Regions from separate parts of the Anoxybacillus sp. ST4 genome, predicted to be linked through region 2. Evidence: riboswitches for the same ligand, from Rfam matches in the RefSeq annotation. Region 2 holds a riboswitch; the other holds the start of a gene.
What was found. Region 2 has a riboswitch for thiamine pyrophosphate ahead of tenA (thiaminase II). Riboswitches for the same ligand answer to the same signal wherever they lie in the genome.
Positions count from the first base shown of each region.

Region 1: another riboswitch for thiamine pyrophosphate. It lies ahead of thiC (phosphomethylpyrimidine synthase ThiC); the one in region 2 lies ahead of tenA (thiaminase II).

Region 1 covers NZ_JAHZOE010000019.1:35,396-41,467, reverse strand. The annotation lists gene thiC (phosphomethylpyrimidine synthase ThiC) at 1-1,672, opposite strand, end outside; TPP riboswitch at 1,780-1,894, opposite strand; gene K1I44_RS11420 (PH domain-containing protein) at 2,188-2,490, shown strand; gene K1I44_RS11415 (PH domain-containing protein) at 2,538-2,738, shown strand; gene K1I44_RS11410 (NAD-dependent deacylase) at 2,793-3,503, opposite strand; gene K1I44_RS11405 (small acid-soluble spore protein H) at 3,748-3,927, shown strand; gene K1I44_RS11400 (LysR family transcriptional regulator) at 3,966-4,847, opposite strand; gene K1I44_RS11395 (assimilatory sulfite reductase (NADPH) flavoprotein subunit) at 4,984-6,072, shown strand, end outside.
Region 2 covers NZ_JAHZOE010000008.1:25,452-31,523, forward strand. The annotation lists gene K1I44_RS07305 (glycoside hydrolase family 13 protein) at 1-1,318, shown strand, start outside; gene K1I44_RS07310 (PepSY-associated TM helix domain-containing protein) at 1,447-1,956, shown strand; gene K1I44_RS07315 (class I SAM-dependent rRNA methyltransferase) at 2,248-3,432, opposite strand; TPP riboswitch at 3,566-3,673, shown strand; gene tenA (thiaminase II) at 3,763-4,458, shown strand; gene K1I44_RS07325 (ECF transporter S component) at 4,433-5,023, shown strand; gene K1I44_RS07330 (ABC transporter ATP-binding protein) at 5,036-6,072, shown strand, end outside.

The sequences.
Region 1 (6,072 bases), on a different contig from region 2:
TGATGTTTGTATATTCAACAAATTGTTTTGCCTTTTCTTTCATTGCTTCGCTTTGTAGTGTTTTTTGCAATTCATGAGAAATATTCATTGAACAAAATTTTGGACCGCACATCGAACAAAAATGAGCAAGCTTTGCTCCTTCGGCCGGTAGCGTTTCATCGTGATATTCACGTGCGCGCTCAGGATCTAGTGACAAGTTGAATTGATCTTGCCAACGGAACTCAAATCTCGCCTTTGATAATGCATCATCACGCGTTTGTGCGCCAGGGTGTCCTTTTGCTAAGTCAGCAGCGTGGGCAGCAATTTTGTAGGCGATGACTCCTTGGCGGACGTCTTCTTTATTCGGTAGGCCGAGATGTTCTTTTGGTGTCACATAGCAAAGCATGGCCGTACCGTGCCAGCCGATAAGCGCTGCACCGATAGCTGAGGTGATATGGTCGTAACCTGGTGCAATGTCGGTAGTGATAGGACCTAGCGTATAAAAAGGTGCCCCGTGACAAATTTCAATTTGTTTATCGACATTTTCTTTAATTTTATGCATTGGAATATGCCCTGGACCTTCGATCATCACTTGGACATCATGTTCCCAAGCGATTTTTGTCAACTCCCCAAGTGTTTGTAACTCGGCGAATTGCGCTTCATCGTTTGCGTCTGCAATTGAGCCTGGACGTAATCCATCCCCAAGTGAAATAGCAATATCGTAAGTTTTTAAAATTTCGCAAATTTCTTCGAAGTGGGTGTATAAAAAGTTTTCTTCATGGTGTGCTAAACACCATTGTGCCATAATTGAGCCACCCCGAGAGACAATACCGGTTGTTCGGTTGACTGTTAGTGGGATATAGCGAAGTAAGACACCTGCATGAATAGTAAAGTAGTCTACGCCTTGTTCGGCTTGTTCAATTAATGTTTCACGGTAAATGTCCCATGATAAGTTTTCGACAATGCCGTTCACTTTTTCTAACGCCTGGTAAATAGGTACAGTTCCAATCGGTACAGGGGAGTTGCGAATAATGTATTCTCGTATCTCATGTATATGTTTTCCTGTCGATAAGTCCATGACCGTGTCGGCACCCCAACGAATAGCCCAAAGCATTTTTTCAACTTCTTCATCCATTGAGGATGTAACGGAAGAGTTTCCAATATTCGCATTAATTTTTACATGAAACTTGCTTCCAATGATCATTGGTTCACTCTCAGGGTGATTGATATTAGCTGGGATAATTGCTCTTCCTGCTGCCACTTCCTGTCGAACAAACTCTGGATCCATCTGTTCGCGAATAGCAACAAACTCCATTTCAGGTGTAATGATTCCTCGTTTCGCATAATGCATTTGGGTCACAACTTTCCCTTTTTTCGCACGAAAACGTCTAGGTGAAAAAGGAATGTTTGTTCTCGCTAATGAAGGGCTATATTCTTCTACATCGCCACGCTCCGTTATCCATTTTTCTCTTAATTTTGGCAATCCTTTATGAATATTTGGTTTGAAGAGTGGATCGGTATATGGTCCGCTTGTATCATAAACGCGAATCGCCCCATTTTCTAATATTGTTGTTTCTGTTTTTGTTGGCGACAGTTGAATTTCACGCATCGGAACACAAATATCTTTTCGACTTCCTTGCACATAAACCTTTTTACTTGATGGAAACAGCATGTTGGAAAATAAATCGTTCATTCTTATTCGCTCCTTTTCATTTTTTAATAGGAGCAATGCCAACACGTAAAAAAATCAGGTTCCATAAAAAGAACCTGATTTTGTCCGCAAATAGTACAAGCGAATGACACTCGCACCATCTACTTCCCTACGCTGGCATCACCCAGATCAGGTTCAAAGGGTCAAAGAACTTTTACGCGTTCTTCTCTCAGTCCAAGCTATTGGACTCCCCTAGTAGATGAGAAATTATGAACTTTAAAAATAGTCTAACATATGATAAAAATGTTGTAAAGTTATAAATGAAAAACTTGTTAAAATGGAGGCATAGTGGACGTACGAACCGATGATTTCGGGATGGAGTTCGTATGTTAGAAGTGCAGTGATAGAAGCGTGAAAAAGTGGTGTGTAAGAAAACGGGGAATGTTCTATCGAAACGTGCTGTGTCTATATGGCGCATATATGAAGCTATTCGTTTCATTATTTTTTCCTTTCTGTACGTAATTGTTAGTTTTTTCGTTTCAACATGGGTCGTTTTGATGTTTGTCTGTTTGTCGATTGTAGATGGCATGTTATTCGTTTTCTTCGTTCCACGCTGGAAATGGGAACGTTGGTGGTATATGATACGCGATCAGGAAATCGGGCTTGAGCATGGGGTGTGGATTCGTAAGCGTACGCTTATTCCGCTTCGCCGCGTGCAACATGTTGATGTAAAGCAAGGTCCATTAGCAAGAAAGTATAAACTTGCTTCGCTTTATATTTATACAGCAGCAATGGCACATGAAATTCCATTTCTTGATGAACAAGAAGCAGAGAAGTTGCGTTACACATTTCTTCTTTAGTAAAGGAAGATGAACATGATGAATGAAGCGAGAAACGGTTACATCCGATTGCGATTGTTATTTACATAACTAAGCGGTTAAAGCATCGTATTCAATCGTTAACAATCTCTCAATCTCGTATGCAACAACGACTCGGATTATGTACCGTACACGCAACGGTCATGCCAGGTATATGCAAAAAAGTCGTTGATGTGGGCGAACATGAGGCACAAGCAATATACGAATCGTTTTTGGGAAATAAGGTATGAAAAAGAAATATTTCAAGTGTCCCAAAAGAGCACGCTTTTGGGACACAGTTATTTTTAAAGTAATTCGTCAATTTCCTGCAGCATTTCCCCAATTTTACGGTCATGTATGAGTAAATCTGCCCAATCGTCTAATGGAGTCGGTTCCATATTTACGATCACGAGTTTTGCACCTCCACGTTTAGCGGCGACAGGAAGTTCGTTAGCTGGCGATACTTGTAAAGAAGAGCCGAGTACAATCCACAAATCTGCTCGTTCGGCTGCTGTCCATGCTTGTTCAAACGCATCATGCGGCAATGGTTCGCCAAATAAAACAACGGAAGGGCGCAAAAAACCACCGCACGTGCACTTCAACTGTTCGTCTACATACCGTTTTGCATCATATGTTTGTTTGCAGCGCGAGCAATGAACGGTTCGCAACGTTCCATGTAATTCAATGACATTTGTACTACCTGCTCGTTGATGAAATCCATCGACATTTTGTGTGATAATTTGATGAATAAGCCCTCGTGTTTGCCAATTTGCTAAAATTGTATGTCCGATATGTGGTTGGCATTCAAGAAGCGCGCGAATGCGATATTGGTAAAACGCGATAAATTCCTCGCGGTTATGTTGCAGAGCATACGTACTCGCTAATTGTTGTAGGTTTTTCGTACGCCAAAGTCCTGATTTTGCCGAACGAAAATCGGGAAGTCCGCTCTCTGTAGACATTCCCGCCCCAGTAAATACGACTGTATACGAAGACTTTTTCAACCACTTTTCTAGCATTATCTCCCTCCTCTATAGATCAACAATTACTTCTATGTTCGCCCTGCTCTTCCTTTATTTTCACATATGTTTATGAGAAAAAAGGACTTTCGATTCATGTGTATAAAAAATAAGAGCAGCATACCAACCTTGAAGTGACCCCTGTCTACTTGACAGGGGTCACTTCACCTTGTGGGTGCTCTTTTTTGTATATTTTTAACGTGAAACGTAGATGATAATAATCGTTTGAAGGGAGGGAAACAACATGAACGTAACACGTGCGCAACAAATTGCTCAATCGCCCGATATGAAAAATGTAACGTATAATGGAAAATCGGTATATATCGAACATGTCGATGCGCAAACGGAAACGGCAACAATCCATTTTTTAGACAATCCGGAAAATCAACAGCGTGTTCCAGTGTCACAGCTAGCAGAGCATTAAGACGAAAAGGATGTAACAGAGCGGGATAACCGTACTCGTTACATCTTTTTTCGTTCGAGAAAATCAATAAATAAATGAACAATTTTTTTGCTTTTCATTGTCGGTGCATAAAGATAAGAAAACGTTCGGTAAAAAGGGGGGTGCTTTAAACAGACGATCGATAAGTGACCTTGTTTTAATTCGCGCTCAATGACATGGCGCGAAAGAAAGGCTAATCCATTTCCACGCATTAGCGTTTCTTTAATTCCTTGATTGCTGCTGATGATCATGAGCGATTTAATTTTTAATCCATTTGAACGAATAAAATGGTTAAAGTATTCACGTGTGCCAGAGCCTAATTCGCGCGTAATCCATATTTGATTTTGTAGATCGCTTATACATACTTCTTGTTTGTGAACGAGCGGGTGATCGTTTGAAGCCACGATGACAAGCTCATCTTGCATGAATGGATAAACAGCCAATTCTTTTTCGTTCGTTTGCCCTTCAATTAAGCCAATATCGGTTTCATATGAACGGACAAGCTCGACGATCTCCTTCGTGTTGCCAATCATCACTTCGAAGTGTAGCTCTGGATAATCGTCTTGTAAAGAAAGTAAAAAAGAAGGAAGCACGTATTCCCCGATCGTAAAACTAGCCCCGATTTTCAATGTTCCTTTCACACAATCGTGGTATTCTAAAATATCTTGTTTTGTTTGTTCGTACAAGGCAATCATTTTTTTAGCTCGATCGTAAAGTAATTCGCCAGTCGCTGTCACTTGTAGTTTTTTTGGCGAACGAATAAATAGTTTCGTTTGAAATTCTTTTTCTAAATTTTTAATGTGCAAACTGACGCTCGGTTGGGATAGATGGAGAATTTCCGCAGTTTTTGTGAAGTTTTTCACCTGTACTAAAGTCATAAATGTTTTTAATTCGTCGTACACAGCTATCGCCCCTTAATCATTAAAAAAATAAATAGTTCTGATAATTTATATTTATTTTACTAATTTTATTTTTTGCGGTAAAGTCAAATAAAACATACTTGATTTATAGGAATAGTAGAAAAACGAGAGGTGAAAGATGTTGCCATTTCAAGTGACGAATAGCCCATTTAACGAACAACAAGTTGACTTGCTCAACCGACTTTGGCCGACATTAACGCCAGCGCAAAAGCTTTGGTTAAGCGGATATTTAGCTGCTACCGAATTTGCGAGCACAGCGGTACAGCAAGAAGCCCACGTATCGAAAGAAATAACGATCCTTTACGGCTCACAAACAGGAAATGCACAAAAATTGGCAGAAAAAACTGGAGAAGCACTCAAAAGTCGTGGGTTTCATGTTCATGTTTTATCGATGCTTGATTTCAAACCAAACGACTTAAAAAAAATCGACACGTTGCTTGTTGTCGTTAGCACGTATGGTGAAGGGGAACCGCCAGATAATGCTTTATCATTTTACGAATTTCTCCATAGCAAGCGCGCACCAAAACTTAACCATCTTCGCTTCTCCGTATTGGCGCTTGGTGATACGTCGTATGAACATTTTTGTAAAACGGGGAAAGACTTCGATCAACGGCTAAAAGAACTCGGGGGAGAGCGGTTATACGAGCGCGTCGATTGCGATGTCGATTATGAGGAAGGAGCGGCGAAGTGGCTTGATGGGGTGCTTAGTGAGTTGAATAAGCAAGGTGGGGGTTCCGTCACCGTCCTTCCCCAGCAAAAGCAAGTGAAGCCTGCTTCTAACTACTCGCGCAAGCATCCGTTTCAAGCGGAAGTATTAGAAAATATCAATTTAAATGGACGCGGCTCGAACAAAGAAACACGCCATATTGAATTATCGCTTGAAGGATCAGGCATTGTATTTGAACCGGGGGATGCGCTCGGTATTTTTCCGAAAAATGATCCAGCGCTTGTTGATCTCATCATTCAGGAGATGAAATGGAGCGGTGACACATGCGTCTCTGTTGAAGGAAAAGAGGAAACGTTGCGTGAAGCACTTCTTTCCCGATTGGAAATTACCGTCTTAACTGAGCAATTATTGCAAGCGCTCGTTTCGTTTTCACGCCATCCAGATTTTCATGTGCTCCTTTCTTCTGAACAAGAAGTGAAAAGAAAGGAATATATGAAAGGGCGCGATGTGCTCGATGTTCTTCGCGATTTTGGTCCGTGG
Region 2 (6,072 bases):
GTCACGCGACAATCCAAAACGCGACTGGTACATTTGGCGCGACGGGAAAAACGGAAAAGAGCCGAACAACTGGGAAAGCATTTTTGGCGGCTCAGCGTGGGAATACGATGAAGCAACAGATCAATATTATTTGCACGTATTCGCGACAAAACAGCCAGATTTAAACTGGGAAAACGAAGATGTTCGGCGAGCGTTATATGATATGATTAACTGGTGGCTTGATAAAGGCATTGACGGCTTCCGTGTTGATGCGATTTCGCACATTAAGAAAAAAGAAGGGCTTCCCGACTTACCGAACCCAAAAGGGCTTGACTATGTCCCGTCATTTGATGGGCATATGAATCAAGAAGGGATTATGGAGTATCTTCGTGAGCTCAAAGCGCAAACGTTTGCGCGTTATGACATTATGACAGTCGGGGAAGCGAACGGTGTGACAGTGGAAGAAGCTGAAGATTGGGTCGGCGAAGAACGCGGCATTTTTAATATGATTTTTCAATTTGAGCATTTAGGACTTTGGCAAAAAGGGACGGACGGCGGCATCGATGTTCGTAAATTAAAGCGCGTCTTAACGAAATGGCAAAAAGGATTAGAAGGCATTGGCTGGAACGCGTTGTTCCTTGAAAACCACGATCAGCCGCGCTCGGTGTCGACGTGGGGAAATGATGAAACATATCTTGTAGAAAGTGCAAAAGCGTTAGGGGCATTGTATTTTCTTATGCAAGGAACACCGTTTATTTATCAAGGTCAAGAAATCGGTATGACGAATGTTCGTTTTGAAACGATTGATGAGTATGATGATGTCGCGATAAAAAACTATTATCGCATTGAGCGGGCCAAAGGGCGCTCACATGAAGAAGTGATGCAATGGATTTGGAAAAACGGCCGCGACAATTCACGCACACCGATGCAATGGTCGGATGAAGAAAACGCCGGATTTACGACAGGAACACCGTGGATTGGCGTCAATGAGAACTATAAACAAATTAACGTCAAAAAGCAGATCAATGACCCGAACTCTGTGCTCAATTTTTACAAACGAATGATTCAACTTCGCAAACAGCACGATGTATTTGTGTACGGAACGTATGATTTAATATTAGAAAATCATAAAGCGATTTATGCGTACACGCGTACATGGGGTAATGAAAAAGCGGTCGTAATCGTGAACTTAACAGACCGAAAGACGATGTATCGCTACGATTCATTGAAATTAAATAGCGAGCAACTCATGTTAACAAACTACGACGTGAAACCGCATAAGCATGCGACGCGCTTTGCATTACGTCCATATGAAGCACGAGTATATGTGATGAAATAATGAAATCCCCTTTTCCGATATGGAAAAGGGGATTTTCACGTTTATTTCACAATCATTTCATACTTTTCACATCTATTTTTTGTACATTCATGACAGTCGCATATTTTAAAAAAGTTGGAGGGGTATGTGTGAAAAAAACGCGCAACTTGCATTTATGGATTGGACTCATTTGTTCTATATTTTTACTTTTGGAAGCGATAACAGGATTGTTGTTGACAGAGCGTTGGTTAATGGGGATGGGTGGACATTCGCATGGCGGTCATGAACATGCTCACGGTGGCGCACATCACGAACAGCTAAATATGATGGACGCTGTGAAAAAGGCGAGCGAATCAGGTGCATTTTCAATGGATGAAGTTGGAGTAGTGATGAACCACGGCATGTATATGGTGCGTTTAAATGACAAAGATGGGACGTTAGTGACGATTGCGCCAGACGGCACCGTCGTCAAAAAAGAAGTGAATAAATTTGCTTCTTTCGTGCGCGCAATTCACGTTGGAAAGCTGGGGCTTTGGAACCGCCTCATGATCGATATCGCCGCGCTTGCGATTATCGTCTTAACCGGGACAGGTATTTATTTATCTGTGAAAATTTTACGAGCGCAAGCGAAAGCGAAGCAGCGAAAATCCGCAGCATAAGCGAAAAGCACTTCACATCAATGGTTAGTGTGAAGTGCTTTTTAACTAATTCGCTTCGTTGGTGTTTGTTGAATTTTCCCTGTTCCGTTGCAAAACGAGCATGTTTTATAAAGCGACAAACAAATTTTTATTTTCTTTTTCCCAAAGCATTTTGGGCAAATTGTTTTGAGTGCCACATGAAACCACCTCACAAAAAAGAAAGCGTTTTCAATTATAGTATACTTCATTTTTACGCGATGTGTGCGCAAAAATTTGTCCATTTTAAAACAGGTTAGGATGCCCCAACCTGTTTTATTTGCGTGAATGCACTTCGTAAATGGCAAATTTTAAATAGTCGCCCTCGTCGGCGGCAAGCAGTTTTGGATGGTCGTATCCTGCGCCGCTCCAATGAATTTGACGTAAAATTTTCTTTGCGTCAAATGCCGCTTCGGCAACCATAGCTTGAAACATGTCGGGATGCACGTGATACGAACAACTTGCTGTGACGAAAAAGCCGCCATCTTTCACAAGTTTTAAGCCGTTTAAGTTAATGTCTTTATAACCGGCGAGCGCTTTCGGCACCGCATGAGCAGATTTTGCAAACGCCGGCGGGTCAATGATGACAACGTCCCATTTTTTTCCCTCTTGCACGCATTCGCGTAAATAATCAAACGCGTTTGCGACGACAAACTGTACATTTGTAAATCCGTTTAGCGCGGCGTTTCGTTTTGCTGTTTCAATGGCATGTTCTGAAATATCGACAGCAGTAACATGTTTTGCTCCATATAAGCAAGCATTTAACATAAATGAGCCTGTATGTGTAAAGCAATCGAGCACGGTCGATTCGCTTGTAATAAGCGGTTGAATCGCGGCACGATTTTGGCGTTGATCGAAGAAAAATCCTGTTTTTTGTCCATTTTCAATATCGACAATATATTTGACGCCATTTTCCTCAATTTGTACGTTTGTGTCGCACGTGCCGTACCAAAATCCTTTTTCTTGTTTTAGTCCTTCTAATTCACGCACGTGTACGTCGTTGCGCAAATAAATAGCTTTCGGTTGAAAAACGTCAAGAAGGGCTTGTAAAATCCATTCTTTTCGTTTTTCCATGCCGAGCGATAAAATTTGTACGACAAGCACATCCTCGTACTTATCAACGATTAATCCAGGCAAAAAATCTGCTTCACCATAAATGGCGCGGCATGAACGGACGCCAGGAATCATGCGTTCGCGATACGCCCATGCTTGTCGAATACGGTTCATAAAAAATTGTGCATTTAATTCATCATTTGGGTTTTGCGTCAACACGCGCACGATCATTTGTGATTTCGGATTGATATATCCTTTCGCTAAAAAATGACGTTGATGGTTATATACGTTGACGAAATCACCCGGCTCAGAATCTCCTTCAATATAATCGACTTCACTTTGAAACACCCATGGATGTCCAAGTTCGAGCCGCTTTTTTCGCTTTCGTTTTAAAAAAACATTTGCCATGTTTCCCACTCCTGACTATATATTCGCTACTTTAGCATACAGGAAGAAAACGATGTGCGCAAATGATGGATAAAAAATATTTGACAATTGAGTGAAATATGCTAATATTAGTGACAAAGTCAATAACGCAAATGCATTCCACTAGGGGGGCCTTTAGATAGGCTGAGATCAAAGTGTGCCTTTGAGACCCTTAGAACCTGATCTGGATCATACCAGCGTAGGGAAGTGGAAACGGTGCGAAGTGTGTCTTTATATCAAATTCCATCGTTTATTAACCACTTTCTTTGCGCAAAGAAAGTGGTTTTTTATTTTTCATAAGGGGGAGAGGACATGTTGTTTTCAGAGCAATTGCGCAAAGCTGTCGATCCGATTTGGGAGGCGAGCTTTCATCATCCGTTTGTGAAGGAGTTAGGGGAAGGGACGCTCGATTTACGTTGTTTTCGTTATTATGTATTACAAGATTCATATTATTTGACACACTTTGCGAAAGTGCAAGCGCTTGGCGGGGCGATGGCCGACGATTTACAAACGACAGCGAGCATGGCCAATCATGCGCAAAACACATATGAAGCTGAACTTCGTTTGCATGAGACGTTTATGAAAGAGCTTCATATTACCGAGGAAGAAAAGGCGTCGTTTGTTCCGTCACCAACCGCTTATGCTTACACGTCGCACATGTACCGAGCAGCATTTGCGGGACACTTTGGCGATGTATTGGCAGCCATTTTGCCGTGCTATTGGTTGTATTACGAAATCGGGGAGAGATTGAAGCATTGCAAACCGAAGCAGCCGATTTATGCGAAATGGATTGAAGCGTACGGCTCCGACTGGTTTAAACAGCTTGTCGAGCAACAAATTGCACGGTTAAACGACATCGCAAAAACAGCGAGCGAGAAAGAACGTGAGCGAATGAAGCAACACTTTTGGATCAGCAGTCAATACGAGTATTTATTTTGGGAGATGGCGTACAAATTAGAATATTGGCCAATTGGAAAGGAGAATGTTCATGCAAACGAAAGGGCTTAAATTAACAGATGTATTAACGACCGTTGTTATAGCAATTGTATTTGGTATTGTGTATAAAGTGTGGGGGCCGCTTTACTATGCGGTAAAGCCGCTCGGGCTTCATATCGATCAGCTCATTTATGGCATGTGGTTTATCGCCGCTACAGTCGCATATTTACTCATTCGTAAGCCGGGTGTGGCATTGCTTGCTGAAGTTGCCGCTGCGTCCGGGGAGTTTTTAGTTGGTTCTGAATGGGGATTAGAAGTGTTGTTTTACGGCTTTGTACAAGGATTGTTCGCTGAGCTTGTGTTTGCTGCTTTCCGTTATAAACGTTTTGATGTCGCAGTTGTATCGCTTGCAGCAATTGGTTCGACGATCGCTTCGCTCGTGCTTGATTTTTACAAAGGTTACATCGATCAATTAGCGTGGTGGAATTTAACGTTATTCATCGGCGCACGCTTTGTTGGGGCGATTGTGATTTCTGGATTGTTTGCTTATTCCCTTGTGAAAGCACTTGAAAAAACAGGTGTGACACAATTGTTGCGCCCGACGTCAAAAGAAGATTACGATTCGTTAGATCAATAGAAGGTGACATCATTGACAAAAGCCGTTCATATTGAGCAACTTCGATTGAAGTTTCCTGGAGCAAAAAAGCGATTATTTACAGATTTATCGCTTTCGATTGAAAAAGGAGAGAAAGTGTTGTTTTTAGGTCCGTCTGGGTGTGGAAAATCGACGCTACTACAAGTAATGGCAGGGATTATCCCACGCTCTGTCGATGTGCCGATGAAAGCGAAAGAGCTTCATGTTCCAAAGCGTGCAGGCTATGTGTTTCAAGATCCAGATTCTCAGTTTTGCATGCCATACGTCGACGAAGAAATAGCGTTTGTGCTTGAAAATCTCGGTGTACCTCGCGCCCACATGGATGAAAAAATCGCTCACGTTCTTCAACTTGTTCGCCTTCGTCTGTCGGACGTTCACGTACCGATTCAAACGCTATCGGGGGGGATGAAACAGCGGTTGGCGCTTGCGTCGGTTTTGGCGCTTGAGCCTGATGTGCTATTTTTAGATGAACCGACAGCGTTTCTTGATGAAGGAGGAACGAAAGCGGTATGGGAAACGTTAAAAGAAGTGGCGGAAGATCGAACTGTTGTTATCGTCGAGCATAAAATTGATCACATTCTTGACTTTGTTGAGCGCATCGTTTTATTTAACGAACATGGCGATATTATCGCTGATGGTCCGACGCACGCCGTGTTTTCAACGTATCGCTCGTTTATCGACGAACAAGGCATTTGGTACCCGGGTGTGTGGGAGGCGTATGAAAAGCCAAAAACCGCGCAACAACCGTATGAAGAGGGAGACGTTCTTTTACATGTGCCATCGCTCCGTGGCTTTCGGCAAAAAGAAGAGAAAATCGCAGTCAACCATTTGACGATTTATGCAGGAGAATGGATTGTAGTTACAGGGGAAAACGGGGCAGGAAAAAGCACGTTGCTGCAAAGCTTGATGAAATTAATTCGAACAGAAGGCGATTTGTATTGGCAAGGCCATCAGATCATAGATGATGAGTCGTTATACGACAACATGGCTTTTGTATTTCAAAATCCAGAATTTCAATTTGTCACACATCG